DNA from 4 places in the Tumebacillus lipolyticus genome. Region 4 is predicted to be linked to each of the others. Evidence: riboswitches for the same ligand, from Rfam matches in the RefSeq annotation. Region 4 holds a riboswitch; each other region holds the start of a gene.
The links. A riboswitch is a leader RNA that binds a small molecule or an ion and turns the genes downstream of it on or off. The one in region 4 is predicted to bind cyclic di-AMP.

Region 1 (4,208 bases), on a different contig from region 4:
ACGACCAATGCTGGCCGCTTGCCGATGTCGCGAAGAATCTTTTGAAAGCCTGCGTTGTCGAGCGTGACCGGCGCGACATCGCTGTAATGTTTGATCCGATAGCATCGCTGACAAACCGGATATTCTCGTTCGATCACCGAGTTTAACGGGGCATACCCCGGCTGCTCTTTCTCTTCTGTCTGGATGCCAATGCCGCAGCCAGTACAAATCAAATCCATCTCGGACATCTGTTCATTCACTCCCAAGGAATCATTCCGCGGCGGCGCAGGATCGAGAAGGCGATGCGCTCCATCATCCGCAACACTTTCGTGCCGATCCACTCTTTCTCTGCCACCGGCATGACGAGGATCGTATACATGTTCATCCGGTTGCCACCGAGCACGTCGGTGAACAGCTGATCGCCGATCATCACCGTCTCCTCGCGCCGGGTGCCCAGCATGTCGAGCGCGCGCAGAAAAGGAGCGCGCTTCGGCTTGCGCGCACGACCGATAAAGGGGATGTTCAACGGCTTGGAAAACCGCTCCACCCGATGATCTTTGTTGTTCGAAACGATGCACACTTTGATCCCGCGCGTATCGCGCACATGGTCGAGCCATTCGATCAGCTTAGGCGTGGCATCCGGTTCATCCCAGCGAACCAACGTGTTGTCAAGGTCGGTGATGATCGCCTTCACCCCGCGCTGTTCCAGCTGATCGAGATCGATGTCGAAAACCGATTCTACATAGAGATCGGGTATCAATTGAGTCAACATTTTCTTTTCACCTCAAAAGGTATCCGGTTGTACTAGCATTCCTTTCATCTGTAGAGAATATCACAGATGGAAACGTTTCAACAATTTGTTAACACAGTGATCGTGCAGTTCCCTATCGCTTTGCCTTAGGCAATAGTACCATGAAACATCAGGATGTATTACATTATTTTTCCCAAGCCCAAACGGATCGACAAGCGATCAGGAATAGAGACGATCTCGCGCTCCATATGCATAATCAAACCTCTAGGAGCAAAGGAGGGATTCCTGTAGGTCGCATCGATCTAACTGGCAGCGTTCACCTGCTCGATCTGCTGTTGGAAAACCAGATCGCACGCTGCGCAGCAAACCAGCTCAAACGTCGCATAGCGGTAAAAAGGTCGTACATCGTTCGCATCGCAGATCAGTAAGCGCGCCATACATGCGCTTAGATCCTAATGGCACCTACGGCTGGCTGGAACAGTACGAATCGATCTTAGACGAGCATCCTCATCTGGTCGAATGGGAGGAATCATGAGAAATGAAAAAACCTCTGTTCCCGGCTCGAGGGTAGGACAGAGGTTTTTTCGTATGTTTCTTTACTGTTGTATTGATGTAATTAGACAGAAGTAGATAAATTCCTTTTCGACATCTCTGGTAATTTTTGAGGAATCCACACTTTATTGTCAAAGGAATCGATCAGATTAGAGGTATGAACGTGCGCCGATATAGCGCGCGCCCCAATAGCCGCCACTTAGCGTGTCCACCTTCACTCCGTACGTCGAGTCGGCCGAGATAAACTGACCATTGCCGAGATAGATCCCGACATGAGTCGCCCCTGGGCCATACGTGGAGAAAAAGACCAGATCGCCCGCTTTGGGAGAGGTCGTCTGCGTGCCGCCTTTGTACATATCGGTGGAGATGCGCGGCAGATGCACGCCTTGCTGTGCCATCACATAGGAGACATATCCAGAGCAGTCAAAGCCGCTCGGCGTGTTGCCCGCCCATTTGTAAGGCACTCCCACATATTTCATCGCAGTCTCGACCACCTGAGGGGTGGCGGGACGGAGCTTCGCCGCCGCTTGGTCGATCAGCGGACCGGTCGTGGCACCGACCTTACCATTTTGCTCCAATCCGTGAGCAGCCTGAAATTTCTTGACTGCAGTCGCCGTGATCTCCCCATAGTAGCCGGTGTTTTCCGGATAGGAGAAGTATCCGAGCAGTCGCAGATCCTGTTGAAGCTTCGTCACATTCGAACCGGTGGAGCCGATCACGAGCATATGATCCCCATACGCATCCGGCGCCGCTTGAACTGCAGACGCCGCCACTGGAGACGCGATCATGATCATCGCAAGCATGCAAACTCTCAGCTGACGTTTCATAAAATGATTGACCTCCCGCAAGGCCTCCGAGGTTAGTTGACGGGTTCGGGTCGAGAGCAACCCTCCGCCAGATGGCGGTTCACCCCAAAATTCTAAAATATCCCCCGTACTGAAAATTTTTCAGATTCGGCCAAAACTCAACAAAAAAAATTCTATCATACGAATTGTCAGATTTCAATAAAAACAAGAGTGTCATCTCTGACAAAACTGTGATCATGTCTCTGTTTGACACCGATCAGCGAGCGGTCGCCGCATAGAGCAGTCGCCCGATGTCCCCCATCAGCTGATGCGCGTCTTTGCGCTCGGCGATCTCTTTGCCAAAGACGGAGACGGCAAACGTATTGCGCGGGAAATAAAGCAATCCCATATCATGGTCGGTGCCGTTGATCCAGCCGGTCTTATGCGCACACTCCCAGAGCGGTAGTTCACCGATCGGCCCATCCTGTGTCGGCAGTTGGCTGGGCAGACCTTCGTTATGCTTTTGCATCTTCATGATCTTGATCATCTCCGAACAGGCTCGCCAGGAGACCACTTTTCCGGTTGCGATCAGCTTCAACAGCTCGGTCATCTCGCGAGGAGTGATCGTGTTGTAATGTTCAACCTTTGCCGGAATCACCGAAAGCTTGTTATAAAAGCGGCTGTTTTGCAGCCCCCACTCGGCCATCGCCGCCTGAATCGCCTCCGTGCCGATCTGATCGATCAGAACGTTGGTCGCCGTGTTGTCGCTGTCGATGATCATCAGCACCGTGTAATCATAGATCGGCAGTTGCAGGCCGGGGCTTACGTTTTGCAAAAGACCTGAGCCTGGCACCATGTCTTCCGCCCGCAAAGCAAGCGTATCGGAAAAGCTGAATTTGCCTTTCGCAACCTGATCGAATACGGCCGCCATGATCGGTACTTTGATGATGCTCGCCGCGTAAAACCACTCATCCGCTTGCGATTGAAACTCGCTTTGCGATTCGAAATGATAGATCGACACCCCGTACGTTCCCTTCGCGTCATCGATCATCTTTTGCAACGCAGGCTGTAATTCTGTCAGCATTTCCTTCACTCCTCTCCCCTTTTCCTTTCGGCAGCGGAGCGACTTCATCCTGCTTTTGGTCGATCGGTCGCTTTTTGACCGATTTTTGACTAGAGTTCATATGATTCTGTCGATTATACTTATTTCATTGGAGGTGTTTTGCATGGAAGTTTCCAGCGTCTCACAAGCGGTCAATCTGTGGGCTCTGAAACAGGCGATGAACATGGGCCAGTCCCAAGCTCCCGCCCAGCTGCAGATCGTCAACCAACTGGCATCCCTCGACCCGATGCGCGGTCAGATGATCGACATTCGGGTCTGACAGCAGCAGAAAGCCTGTCGCTCTTCAGGAGCGACAGGCTTTCTGCGTTTTCGATACCCTACCATTTGAAAAGGTGTATTCAGACGAGGGGAGTACCCGTATGTCCAGGTTCTCCCACCGCCGACTCTAAGATCTGTTCCTCTGTAGAAGCTCTGCGATGTGCTGCACCTGAGGAGCGCGAATGATCGAATGGTGCGTCGCTCGCACCTCAACCGTTCCGATGTTTGTCAAAACTGCTTCCCACCCGTTGTGCTCCCGCCGCTCTCGACTCATAGAACTGTCTGCCCGAAACAGCATGACCGGTCTGTCATACCCTTTCGGACTGTACCTGCGCAGGGCGCGAAGGTTGGCACGGAAGACGGCGATCCAAGGTTTGATCTGCTCCAGCTTATATTCGGCTGGGATCAACTCCAACTCGGCGAGCTGTTCAAGAAGGAATCGCAAGCGTTCGCCCTCCGTTTGTAACATGTTGTATTGAGCGAGCTTCTCAGAGGAAATCTGTTTGCCGTATCGACTCGCAAGATCGTGTGCAAACATGGCGAGCTCATCCATTTCTGACTTATCTTCTCGCAACTGCGAATCGATCAAGATCACCGACTCCACCTCTTCACCTGCCTGTTCGAGCTGCCTTGCCATCTCGATGGCGACAACCCCGCCGAACGACCACCCGCCAACACAGTACGGACCGTATGGTTGCACCTCCTGCATCGCTTGCACATATCGAGCGGCGAAATCTTCTACCCGATCGAGCGGTTCACA
Region 2 (4,208 bases), on a different contig from region 4:
GGCGCGTCAATTGGCAGGCTTTATCGTCACGGGGGAGAGCAACTACATCACCTCGGCGAACAACGCGCGCACGACCATGGCGAAGATGGACCGCCTGCTGGCCGTTGAGCAGATCCTAAACGACTATTTTGCCCTCAAAGGGCTGTAAGCAAAAAGCGTTCCTCCACCGTGAGGAACGCTTTTTGTTAGTCTTTCTTTCGCAAAAAGTTGGGCAGGCTCTGGCGAGCCTCAGCTTTCACGCGGACAAAGGCGATGCGATTGGACAGGCGTCCCAGCAGAAACACCACCGGGATGACGATGAGGTGGAACAACAGAATTCCGCTGATCATCGATCAACTACCTCCTACTCTTCTACTTGCTAGATTGTATGAGCGAGGCGGATCGAGTAGAACAGCAGATTCTGCCAGACAGAAAGCGGGACATCGGCACGAATCTTTTAGCATGTTGAAATCGCTGTAACGTTTTCCAATTTCAGATCGTCTTATCTATTGAGAATCGAAGAGAATGTGGACGAAATGTTGAAAAATGACGAAATTCGTCTCTTTGCGTTTCTTTTTACCCGATAGTAACTTCCGTTATTGCAGAGTTCTCTGGTATAATGAGTACGTTTTAAGGAGCGCCTGTACATTGGCGCTCCTTTCATAGCGAGCGTATCTAATTTCTCAGGAAATAAAAGTGGATTTTTGCGCACACTACCTTCACCAAGATTGTGGCGCAGAGGGAGGCTTACGAACAAAATGCAATCCCCACAAATGCTGACGCTGACTTTGATCGTCTCGTTTGCGCTCGTGTACTTTATGGTGCCTTATCTGCGCAAGCTGGCGTTGAAGACAGGGTTTGTAGACATGCCGAACCCTCGGAAACTGCACAAGGAACCGATTCCGGTGCTCGGCGGTGCGGCGATCTATTTTGGATTTATCATCTCCACATTATTAATTCAACTGTTCTTCGGAGAAGTGGACGACACGTTTTATGGAATCGCGCTGGGCGGCTTGCTTCTGTTTGCGGTCGGTGTGCTCGACGATTATTACAAGACCCGCGGCAAAGACTTTCCGGCGTGGCCGAAACTGTTGACACATATTGCGGCAGCTTTAATCTTGGTCGGATTTGATGTAAAGGTGGAAGCGATCACCATTCCGTGGATCGATCTGCCCTACTATTCTTTTGCTGACCACGGCATGGAATGGATCTCGATCGCTGCGACCGTGCTCTGGGTCGTCGCGCTGACGAACATGCTCAACTTCTTGGACGGCGTGGACGGTCTGGCAGCAGGGATCTCCTCGATCTCGGCGATCACCTTGCTCTTCATCGCGATCCTTTCGGGCAATGGTCCGGTCGCTTTCTATGCGGTGGCGCTGATCGGCGTATCGCTTGCCTTCTTGAAACACAACTTTCACCCGGCTCGGATCTTCATGGGCGATTCGGGGGCGACCTTCCTCGGCTTTGCGCTGGCCGCTCTGGCGGTCGACGGCGCGTTCAAGTCGGCGACGTTCGTCTCGCTGATCGTGCCGGTGCTCGCGCTCGGCGTTCCGATCTTCGACACGATGTTCGTGCTGTTCAGACGGATCAAAGAGCGTCGACCGCTGCATCAGGCTGACAAATCGCACACGCACCACACGCTGATGCGCAGCGGCATGAACCAAGTGCAGACCGTATCGGTCATGTATTTGCTCGGCATCTGTTTCTCGCTTGCCTCGATCGTCGTGCTGCTCGTCAACTACAGATAATGCGTACGGATCGCTCCTTCCTCAGTTTCAGGGAAGGAGCTTTTTTTACAAAAATAGGTCTTGCCAAAGTGCTCGGAGGGCAGTATATTTGATTCAACAACTGAAACATGGCCTAATCTTGGACTTACTTTCAAGAGCGGAGGACCCGATCTTCTGGGGTTAATCTCGCAGTGCGCGAGAGGGATGAGGAACTTCCTTGCCATCCTACCCGTCAGCTAACTTCGTCGGCTAATGCAGGGAGGGTCAGAAGACCTTCTAGTTGGAACGGTCTTTTTGTGTTTCCTTGAAACAGAAGACACCGTTTTAACTGGAGTCTTTCATAAGTTGGTCTCACAGGGAGACATGACGCAAAGCGAGCATTCGCGTGGCGATTTGTAGACCGGTGTAGATTTTGACCTTTGTATTTTCTAACTTACAGGTTGAGATCAGCACCGGTTTTGTTGTGCCATTCTTTGTGCGATTCTCACCGAAAAAGGGGATTGAAGATCAAATGGCACCGAATGCGAAGAACAAGATGGAGTCTGATATCAGCGAGGCGTACATCAAGCTGCAGCGAGAGATCTTAGGCCGGGGACCGCAAGAGACCAAGACCTATATCATTCGCGACATGGTGATCGTTCGGCTGAAAGGGGTGCTGACCCATGAGGAGAAGCATCTCGTCAAGTCGGATCGTGGCAAGCGGCTGGTCAAAGAGATGCGGCAGATTTTGCGGGAGAACTACAGCGAAGAGTCGGAAGCGATCATCTCCAGAATCACAGAATGTCAGGTGATCTCCAGCCATAGCGACATCTCCACGCGAATTGGAGAGCAGGTCGAGATGTACATTTTAGATTGCGATCTGGAAAAAAAGCTGAAATAGCAGATCTGGGCGGGCGTACGGACCCCGAGATCGACGAGGTAGCAGAAGTCTTTTTCACTACAGGGAGACAGAATGCAGGGGAACTGCTGAGCGGTTGCCAGGCGTTACGTAGACCGGTGCAGACTTTGACGAGCGAAACATGGTTCTGATCATTCGAACCTGTTTCAGGCGTTGAAGGGGCACCGGTCTTTTTGTTTCTTGCCGGAGAACCGGCGTGCGAGCCAGCGCGGTTCGGACGACCGGTTCTCCGCAAGCGGCAAGAACGGATGAAGCGACACAAGTCCAAGAACGGATGGAGGAGGAACGTGCATGCTCGATGCGCTGATGATCGGAAGCATAGTGACACTTACGCTGTTGATGTTGTGGTTGCTCCGCTTTGCAAGCAAGGTGAGCGAGGAAGGGAGTGAGGGAAGATGATGTGGTTGTTGGGCGGCATCGTGATTGCCCTGATCTGCTATCTGATCTTCGCCTTGGTACGGCCGGAAAAATTTTGATCGATATCAATAACCTTGATCAACATTTCGGAAAGATTGTGGAGGGATTCTTGTGACGATCGATTTGTTAGCTATCATTTTGACACTGCTCGCTGCACTGTTGCTGGCACGCCCGGTCGGCCGCTACGTTGCCAGCGCCTTCGATACGGAAAAGCGGAGCGGGATCGACAAGCTGTTTGCTCCGATCGAGCGCACCTTGTTTGCGATCGGCGGTGTGCGGATGGAGAACCAGACGTGGAAGCAGTATGCGGGTGCAGTCGTGCTGCTGAACACCGTGATGATCGTGCTGGTCTATCTGGTGTTTCGCTTCCAAGGGTCACTGCCGCTCAACCCCAGTCAGATCGGCAGCATGGAGCCGACGTTAGCTTTTAACACGGCGATCTCGTTCATGACCAACACCAACCTGCAACATTACAGCGGGGAGAGCGGCCTGTCTTATCTGTCCCAGCTGATCGGCATCATCTTCATGATGTTCACCGCGCCGGCGACCGCGCTCGCTGTGGTGATCGCCTGCATGCGCGGGCTTGCCGGAAAGCCGCTCGGCAACTTTTTCGTCGATCTGGTGCGCAGCATCGTCCGCATTCTCTTGCCGATCTCCATCGTGGCCGCGCTGCTCTTCCTCTTGCTCGGCGTTCCGCAGACATTGGAGCAGCCGGTGACCGCGCACACGCTCAGCGGTACTGAACAGCAGATCGCGCGCGGCCCGGTCGCCTCGCTGCTCTCGATCAAAGAGCTCGGCAACAACGGCGGCGGACACTTTGGGGCCAACTCGGCACACCCGTTTGAAAATCCGGGAGCGCTCAGCAACACGATCCAAATGCTATTGATGCTGCTGCTCCCCACCGCGCTTCCGTTCACCTATGGTCGGATGGTGGGCAACCCGAAACAGGGGCGGGTGCTGTTTGTCTCGATGGCGATGATCTTCGTGCTGTTTCTCGGCGTGTCACTGGCCAATGAGTATGCGGGCAACCCCGTTTTGAGCGGGCTTGGCCTGGCCCAAGATCATGGGAGCATGGAGGGCAAGGAGGTTCGCCTGGGGGTGGCGCAATCTGCGCTGTACTCGGTCGTCACCACCGCCTCGGAGACGGGCGGGGTCAACACGATGCACGATACGCTCACACCGCTCAG
Region 3 (4,208 bases), on a different contig from region 4:
ATCGCACCCGCAAGCGATCTCGCAGTGCCGCACGTTTTTGCACGAGCACATGCCGCATGCGGAAATCGAGTTCACGCCGAGCACAGCTGAAGCTGTCAAACGGGTTACGTCAGATCCAGACAAGCCGTGGGCGGCGATCGGGCCGAGCTTTGCCCGCTCGATCTATCGGGCCGAGCTGTTGCGAAGCGACATCCAAGACCATGAGAGCAACCGGACGAGGTTTGTGCTTGTCGGCGCGACCGACCTCCCACAGTTACATTCTCCAAACGCCATCGCGGTCAAAACCACTTTGGTGATCGAGCTAGCATCCGATTACCCGGGCGCTTTGTACCAAGTGCTGGCCGCCTTTGCTTGGCGATCGATCAACATGACCAAGATCGAGTCGAGACCCACGAAAAAGCGATTGGGGAGCTACCACTTTATCCTCGACGTAGAGCGGAAGATCGACGATGTATTGTTGTCGGGGGCGATCGCCGAAGTGGAGGCGCTCGGCTGCGATGTTCAGTGCTTTGGTAGCTATCCTGCTTACGTACACCAAGTAGTCAACACCACCACAGATTGAGGAGAGGGATATCATGATCGAATGCAAAAGCATCGAAGAAGTGCGAGACTGCATCAACCGAATCGATGATCAAATCGTGCGTTTGATCGCCGAGCGCAGTCAGTATGTCAGCGAGGCGATCAAGTATAAAAAGTTGCCGCAGGAAGTGAATGTGCCCCGTCGCAACGAGGAGATCATTCAACGAGTGCGTGAACTGTCGAATCACTACGGGCTCGACCCCATCATCGCTGAAGGGGTGTACCGGAGCATGATTCATGAGTTCGTCCAATTTCAAATGAAAGAATTAGAAAAGAGAATCTGATGACCAAAACGCGAGGGGAGCAAGCCGATCCACGCGATTTGGCGAAACGATGCTTAATCATCTTTGCCGAAAACTCTAGAATGAAATGCACTTACAAGTCCCCCATCGGTACGATGAGAAAGTGAAAGCACACATTGCTACCGGTGGGCGATGCGCTCCAATCGTTCGAAACATATTGTTTAAATCTACGGCGGTATCTCGTCCTTAAAAAATGGTCCGAATGATATGGATTCCACACAGACATTTGGATCTTGAGTGGAGGAAAGGGGAATCTGAGCTGTCCACTTGGCACCGGTTCACCATTTCGCTCATCGAGAAGCGCGGACCGATATTGTCCTGATGGTTTGAAAGGCGCCGTGCAAGCAGGCAGACAAGTATCATGCACGTAAAAGAAAGGGGCGATCTCCAAAGGGAGATCGCCCCTTTCTTTCAAAAGCTCCACCAGCTAGGCATAGTCAGCAGAATTGTCCAGAACGTCAGCCAGAGATCGATGCCTTTGGAGTCATGTGCTTTCAACAGGAGTAGAAGGAACGTCTGCAAGCTTATCAAGACTGATAAAATAGGCAGGAAAGCCTGACAGAAAAAAGCAAGCGGTAGAGCGCCAGCAAGCATCGTTTCCCCAACTCGGTGAAATACGATCACCAGTCGAAATGCATAAGCGGCCCTACCCCTCTGCTATGCTATCGATCCCCTGGTGCTGGCATATCGACACCTTTGACATGATGTCGATGACCATCATCCTCCGAAGTATAGAAGTCGTAGTAATGGACATGTCTACCGTTCCCAACTGGGATAGCCGTACTTGAGTACGCGCGGTAGTGGTGGGTGTGACCGTCTTCGAATACCACATATCCCTCAGTGTAGTGAATGTGGCTTCCGTCGGGAGTTGGGATTGCAGGATGAGTCACATCAAGACATTGGTGGACATGCCCGTCAGCTAACCCTGTATAATCCACCGAGCCGTGCGTATGTCCGATCACCCGCCCCCGTACCGCATCATCTTTGCCAATTGACATGGGAGAGGCTCCTTTCCAAATTCATTTCACCTTCATTTTAGAATATGGGCGCTGGCCTCTTTTGGTCCGCAAAGTGGATGCTACTTCCCACGATATCCACCGCCACAAGCTGATGAGGCTTTTGCTTCAATTATCCATTAGCATTTAGGTGAACAAAAAAGTACGCGGACACACATACTCAACGCTTTGCACGCCTCCGAATTCATCCGCGGCAACATATATCGAACCAAATTCCAAAACTAAATGGGAAGCACAACAGGAAACTCAACACACGAAACACGCCGCGTAAAACCGCACCAGAAAACGGCTGCAACTCGAAGTCCTTCCGACCGACAAAACCAAAAACAAACAGCGCGACCCGCTCCAAAATACGCCCTAGATCGTAAGTTCTTTTAGCTAAATGAACTCTGACTGATGAAAAAAATCCAAAAAATGTTTGCCTGCAAGATAATAAACGTGTATAATAACAATGTTGCTTAATTCCCGATAAACCAATTGGGAAGCGGGGGAACCACATTTCCTTTGGGGCGCATCAATGCTTGGCGAAAGCTGAGCTTTTGTAGGGAACCATCTTTCCCGAGCCCGTCAGCTAACCTCGTAAGCGTGGAGATGGGTCAATTGCATGAAGGTTTCACACACATTGACCCGACAAGAAACGATAGGGTCTTTTTGCATACCTTTTTTTAGGCCCTATCGCCTTTGGTAGGGTCTTTTTGCATTTTTTTAATCGCCTAAAGACCCTACCAAGCCTGTTTAGCACTGGGAGGGGTTGTTGAAGTGAACAGAAATGCAGTCGAGTTTCAAAATGTCAGCAAGTCGTATGGAGACAAGGTAGTGATCGACAACTTAAGCCTGTCGATCCCAGAGGGAAACATCGTCGTGCTCGTCGGGCCGTCCGGGTGTGGAAAGACGACGACGATGAAGATGATCAACCGTCTGATCGAGTCGTCATCAGGAGAGGTGCGCGTGTTCGGACAGGACGTTCGGAAGCAAGATCGCGCCGAACTGCGCAGACAGATCGGGTATGTCATTCAGCAGATCGGCCTGTTTCCGCACATGACGATCGCTGAGAACATCTCGTTGGTGCCGCGCTTGACGCAGGGGAGACAGGGTCATGATCTGACCAAGATTGATCAGTTGCTGGAACTGGTCGGGCTTGATGCAGCCTCGTATCGTGACCGTTTCCCGGCAGAGCTGTCCGGAGGGCAGCAACAGCGCGTCGGCGTGGCGCGTGCGCTGATGGCAAATCCGCCGATCATCCTGATGGACGAACCGTTTTCCGCATTGGACCCGATCACGCGAGAGCAGTTGCAAGATGAGCTGATCCGCCTAAACGAAGAGCTGCACAAAACGATCGTGTTTGTCACGCACGACATGGACGAGGCGCTGAAGATCGCCGACCAGATCATCATCATGCAAGGCGGTCAGGTCATCCAGCAGGGCACTCCTGACCAGATTCTCCGCCATCCGGCAGATGATTTTGTGCGCGGCTTCATCGGTGAAAAGCGTCTCGCCTCGAACTTGTCGCTCACCGTGGCCGATGTGATGCTTCTGCAACCGGTCAAGTTGAGCCGGTTCAAAGGTCTCGCCGAAGCGGTGCAGACGATGCAGCGCAAGCGCGTGACGGCGGTGCTCGTCGCCGATCAGGACGGGCGCTACCACGGCATCGCCGACACGAATGACATCTACAAGCGCTATCTAGAGGAGTCGTTGACGCTCGAAGATGTCATGCGCAGCGATGCTCCTACTTTGCGACCGGAGATCGCGCTGTCGGAGGCGATTCCGCTGGTGCAGGACGCTCCGTTCGGACACGTGCCGGTCGTCACCGATGGTGGGAAGCTCGTCGGGCTTGTGACGCGCGCGAGCTTGGTCGATGTGTTGGCCAAACCGTATCTGGAGGAGGTGGTCGCCAGTGGTGAATGAGATTTTGACCACGTTTGCTGATCGTTGGACCGACATTTTAGACGCGAGCTTGCAGCATATGATGCTTTCGCTGATCGCCCTGTTCTGGGCGATTTTGATCGCCGTTCCGCTCGGCGTGCTGTTGACTCGCTACCGCAAGCTGGCTGGCGTCGTGCTCGGCCTCGTCTCGGTGTTGCAGACCATCCCGAGCCTCGCGTTGCTCGGCTTCATGATTCCGATCTTCGGCATCGGCTCGGTGCCTGCGATCATCGCGATGGTCGCGTATGCGCTGCTGCCGATCTTACGCAACACCTACACGGGCATCCTCGATGTCGATGCATCTTTGCTCGAAGCGGGGCGCGGGATGGGCATGACGCGCTTTCAGCTGTTGCGGATGCTCGAACTTCCGCTGGCACGACCGATGATC
Region 4 (4,208 bases):
TCGTGCAGGTGCGAGCAGTCGATCGAAACCAAGCTGAACAGCTCGCTCATTTGTCAGGTTTCAGCCTGATTGAAAGGTTGAGAATCGGATCTGTCACAAACGTTTCGAATTGCGAACATATGCTATGCAAAAAGATTTATTGTTATACAAAATCGGCAATGCAATCACAGAAAAAGCGTGCTATAATTGCATTCGTTATCTTTCTAAACGAAAGGGATTGATCGCGATGCAAAATAAAACTCCACTGTTTACGAAGCTCGTCGAGCACGCGAGCCGGAACCCGATTCAGTTCCACATTCCCGCACATAAAAAAGGTTTCGGCATGCCGAGCGAATTCAGCGAGTTCATTGGCCCGAACGCTTTGTCCATAGATTTGATCAACATTGCACCTTTGGACGATCTGCATTCGCCAAAAGGAATTATCAAAGAAGCGCAAGAGCTGGCAGCCCAGGCCTTTGGCGCTGACCACACCTTTTTCTCTGTGCAAGGCACGTCAGGTGCGATCATGACGATGATCATGTCGGTCGTCGGCCCCGGCGAGAAGATCCTCGTGCCGCGCAACGCGCACAAGTCGATCATGGCGGCGATCATCCTCTCCGGCGCACATCCGGTGTTCATGCATCCAGAGGTGGATTCGAACATCGGCATCATGCACGGCATCTCGGTCGACACGGTGCGCGTCACCCTCGACGCCCACCCGGATGCGAAAGGCGTTCTGCTGATCAATCCGACCTATTTTGGCATCTCCTGCGACTTGAAGTCGATCGTCGAGCTCAGCCATCAGCGCGGCGTTCCGGTCATCGTGGACGAAGCGCACGGCGTGCTGTTCCAGTTTCATGAGCAACTGCCGCTCTCGGCGATGCAGGCGGGCGCAGACATGGCGGCGACTTCGGTGCACAAGCTCGGTGGATCGATGACGCAAAGCTCCGTCTTGAACGTTCGCGAAGGGTTCGTCTCGCCGGCGCACGTGCAGGCGGTGCTGTCGATGTTGCACACGACCTCGACTTCCTATCTGTTGCTCGCATCGCTCGATGTGGCGCGCAAGAACATGGCGGTGCACGGACATGAGCTGATCGACAAGGTGATCCGCCTCGCTCAAGGCGCGCGCCGGACGATCAATGAAGAGATCCCCGGCATGTACTGCTTCGGCGAAGAGATTTTGCAGACGTCTGCCACGTTCGCCCACGACCCGCTGAAGCTGAACATCACCGTCAAGGAGCTCGGCGTCACAGGTTGGGAGATCGAGAAGATTCTCCGCACCGATTTTAATATCGAGGTGGAGATGTCAGACCTGTACAACATCCTCTGCATCGTCACGTTTGGCGATACGGAAGAGACGGTCGAAGCGCTGCTCGATGCGCTGCGCCAGATCGCCGCACGCTTCCAGCTGCAAGAAAAGCAAGAGCTCCCAGAGGTGCGCATTCCGTCGATGCCGCTGTTGGCCGTGTCTCCCCGCGATGCTTTCTACAACAAGCGGACCGAGGTGGTGCCGCTGCGCGAGGCGGCAGGTCGCATCATGGCAGAGTCGGTCATGGTCTATCCGCCCGGCATCCCGATCATCATGCCTGGTGAAGTGATCACGCAGGACAACATCGAGTACATCCTTGAAAATGTGAAGGCGGGCCTTCCAGTGCAAGGGCCGGACGATCCGAACATCGAGTGGATCAAGGTGTTAAAATAACGCAAAATTGGACAGGCTGCCCTGCATAAAAAGTTCTCTTCTTCGGAAGGGAACTTTTTCTTGTTGCGAAATTGGGTCGCGCGCATCGCTGTCCCCGCGCGGGATCGAGCAAACATCTGCATATTCTTCCATTCTATTTCCAGCAAACTGCTAGTGAAAAGGATGCATCATCTGCGCTACACTTGCACTCGACCACAAGACAGGCCGAATCCTCAAATCTGATGAGGAGCGGAGGAACCACAACTGGGGTGAACTCGCAACGGTGCGAGCGGGTAACTTCCTTCACCCGAACCCGTCAGCTAACTCCGCAGGCGATGGAAGGAGTGTTTGAAAGATGATGAAGAAGAAAGTGAACTCTCTGAAACGCTTCGCTACAGCAGCGCTCGTCGCTGTCAGCATGTTGACCGTGACGGTCGTGCAGGCGGAAGCGGCCGGGATCACCGATGGAGTGATCGTGCAAAAGGGGCAGACGCTGTCCGAGCTGGCTTCCCAATACGGAACGTCCGTTCAGACTTGGAAAGCGGTCAACCAATTGGACTCCGACCTGATCTATGCAGGTCAAAAGCTACACATTTCCTTTCCTTACAAAGTGACAACTGGCGATCAACTCGGCTATCTTGCCGAACGATACGAAACGACAGTCGAACAGATCCAAAAGATCAACAGCATGCAGAGCGATCTGCTCTATGCGGGTGAGACGATCATCATTCCGGCTGGCATGACCGGCAAGCCGAAAGTTACGGTGCAGCCTGTCACGAAGCCGGCGATCCCGACCCCGGCAGCGCAGGCGCCTGTCGCCAAGCCGAAGCCGCAACCTGTCGCTCCGACCGTCGCGGGCATGGCGTACAGCAAGGCGATCAACATGACGGCGACCGCATACGGTCCGGCCAATGTGATGTCCGAATGGGGCGGCTATACGTACTCGGGAACGAAAGTTCGCCCGGGCGTGATCGCGGTCGATCCGAAGGTGATCCCGCTCGGCACGAAAGTGTATGTGACCGGGTACAACACGCCGTTGCTTCCGGCTGGCGGCTTTGTTGCCACCGCTGAAGACACCGGCGGCGCGATCAAGGGGAACCGCATCGACATCTACATCGAAGGCACCCAAGCGCAGCTCAATCAGTTTGGCATGCAGAACGTAAAGCTGTATGTGCTCAAATAGTTGAAACGATCACCAGCGACCACCTGTCTACCGCGTAGGCAGGTGGTTTTTTGTCGTGCAAATTGGACAGCATGGGAGGAAGAGTGGAGGTGAGTGCGCGTGGGAGAGTTTCATGTGCTACAGGTGTTGCGTCCGATGCAGGGAGGCATGCGTCGGCACGTGCTCGATCTGATCGCAGGCCTCGTGGAAGCGGGGGTGCGCGTGACGGTGGCCTGCCCACCTGAGCTGCGCAGGGAAGCGGAGTTGAGCGGTGTGCCCTGTCTGCCGCTGGAGCTGGTCGATGGCGTTCAGCTGCGCAAAGATGTGCGGGCGATCCGCCAACTGGTTCAACTGATGCGCGAGCAGAGCTTCCAGCTGGTGCATCTGCACGGAGCGAAAGCGGGGTTGGTCGGTCGGCTCGCCTTGTCCCGACTTTCGATCCGCCCACCGGTCATCTATACGGTGCACAATCAGGTGCTGCCACAGGGGGGGATGGTCAAACGAGTGCTCGATCGGGTGGAGCGTCTGCTTGCGGTGGAGACGGACCGAGTGATCACCGTCTCGCATCGGTTGGCCCGCGACGTGCAAATGCAGCATCGCGGGCCCGCTTGGCGTGCGGTGACGATTCACAACGGGGTCGACCCTGTGCCGATGATGTCGCGCGAGCATGCTCGCCAGATTCTCGGCTGCGAAGGAGCAGACCGGTTGGTGATCGGCGCGATCGGCAGGATGGTCGAGGAGAAGGGGATCGCCACGCTGATCGAAGCGTTTGCCCTCTTGCTCACCGGCGGCTGCGATGCGGAGCTGGTGCTGATCGGAGATGGCCCGATGCTGTCCCACTATCAGCAGCAGGCGGGAAAGATCGGCCTTGCCCGCGTGCGCTTTCTCGGCGATGTGCCCCAGGCCGGTCGGCTGTTCTCGGCGGTCGATGTTGTCGTCCAACCGTCCTATGCGGAGGGCTTGGGAATCGTGCCGATCGAAGCGATGCTGGCAGGTTGCCCGGTGATCGCAAGCGATGTGGGTGGCCTGCCCGAGGTGGTCGTGCACGGCGAGACGGGGCTTTTGGTTCGACCGCGGTCGGCGGAGGAGCTGGCAGATGCGATTCGGTCGCTCTTGCAAAATGCAGATCGGCGCGCGCAGCTCGGCGCGGCAGGCAGACGGCGAGCGGAGCTGCACTTTTCCAAACGGGCGATGATCGAAGCGACACTACGCGAATACCGTGAAGTGATCGCCAAGCGGCAAGGTGTGCTCCTATGAGGGTGATCTGGCTGCTGATCGCGCTGTTGCTGCTGCCCTGTTTTGCGCCTGAACAGTCATCGGCCGCGCTGGATCACAAGGTGGTCGTGGTGGTGATCAACGGCCTGTCGCATCGAGCGATGATCGGGG

Region 1: linked by a shared signal. The riboswitch ahead of ACFSOY_RS04120 (C40 family peptidase) and the one ahead of ACFSOY_RS16500 (3D domain-containing protein) in region 4 are both predicted to bind cyclic di-AMP.
Region 2: linked by a shared signal. The riboswitch ahead of ACFSOY_RS07510 (Na-translocating system protein MpsC family protein) and the one ahead of ACFSOY_RS16500 (3D domain-containing protein) in region 4 are both predicted to bind cyclic di-AMP.
Region 3: linked by a shared signal. The riboswitch ahead of ACFSOY_RS08360 (betaine/proline/choline family ABC transporter ATP-binding protein) and the one ahead of ACFSOY_RS16500 (3D domain-containing protein) in region 4 are both predicted to bind cyclic di-AMP.

The regions. Positions count from the first base shown of each region.
Region 1 is NZ_JBHUIO010000002.1:1,022,381-1,026,588, forward strand. It holds gene yqeH (ribosome biogenesis GTPase YqeH) at 1-227, opposite strand, end outside; gene ACFSOY_RS04110 (YqeG family HAD IIIA-type phosphatase) at 236-751, opposite strand; gene ACFSOY_RS04115 (hypothetical protein) at 1,033-1,167, opposite strand; gene ACFSOY_RS04120 (C40 family peptidase) at 1,432-2,109, opposite strand; cyclic di-AMP (ydaO/yuaA leader) riboswitch at 2,117-2,251, opposite strand; gene ACFSOY_RS04125 (serine hydrolase) at 2,345-3,151, opposite strand; gene ACFSOY_RS04130 (putative motility protein) at 3,294-3,449, shown strand; gene ACFSOY_RS04135 (non-ribosomal peptide synthetase) at 3,576-4,208, opposite strand, start outside.
Region 2 is NZ_JBHUIO010000005.1:450,932-455,139, reverse strand. It holds gene ACFSOY_RS07525 (IreB family regulatory phosphoprotein) at 1-148, shown strand, start outside; gene ACFSOY_RS07520 (hypothetical protein) at 186-329, opposite strand; gene ACFSOY_RS07515 (MraY family glycosyltransferase) at 738-1,727, shown strand; cyclic di-AMP (ydaO/yuaA leader) riboswitch at 1,827-1,973, shown strand; gene ACFSOY_RS07510 (Na-translocating system protein MpsC family protein) at 2,218-2,586, shown strand; gene ACFSOY_RS07505 (potassium-transporting ATPase subunit F) at 3,000-3,080, shown strand; gene kdpA (potassium-transporting ATPase subunit KdpA) at 3,139-4,208, shown strand, end outside.
Region 3 is NZ_JBHUIO010000005.1:636,131-640,338, reverse strand. It holds gene pheA (prephenate dehydratase) at 1-562, shown strand, start outside; gene ACFSOY_RS08370 (chorismate mutase) at 576-863, shown strand; gene ACFSOY_RS08365 (YmaF family protein) at 1,544-1,879, opposite strand; cyclic di-AMP (ydaO/yuaA leader) riboswitch at 2,343-2,497, shown strand; gene ACFSOY_RS08360 (betaine/proline/choline family ABC transporter ATP-binding protein) at 2,657-3,802, shown strand; gene ACFSOY_RS08355 (ABC transporter permease) at 3,795-4,208, shown strand, end outside.
Region 4 is NZ_JBHUIO010000011.1:60,313-64,520, reverse strand. It holds gene ACFSOY_RS16505 (aminotransferase class I/II-fold pyridoxal phosphate-dependent enzyme) at 227-1,681, shown strand; cyclic di-AMP (ydaO/yuaA leader) riboswitch at 1,874-2,010, shown strand; gene ACFSOY_RS16500 (3D domain-containing protein) at 2,016-2,843, shown strand; gene ACFSOY_RS16495 (glycosyltransferase family 4 protein) at 2,943-4,079, shown strand; gene ACFSOY_RS16490 (hypothetical protein) at 4,076-4,208, shown strand, end outside.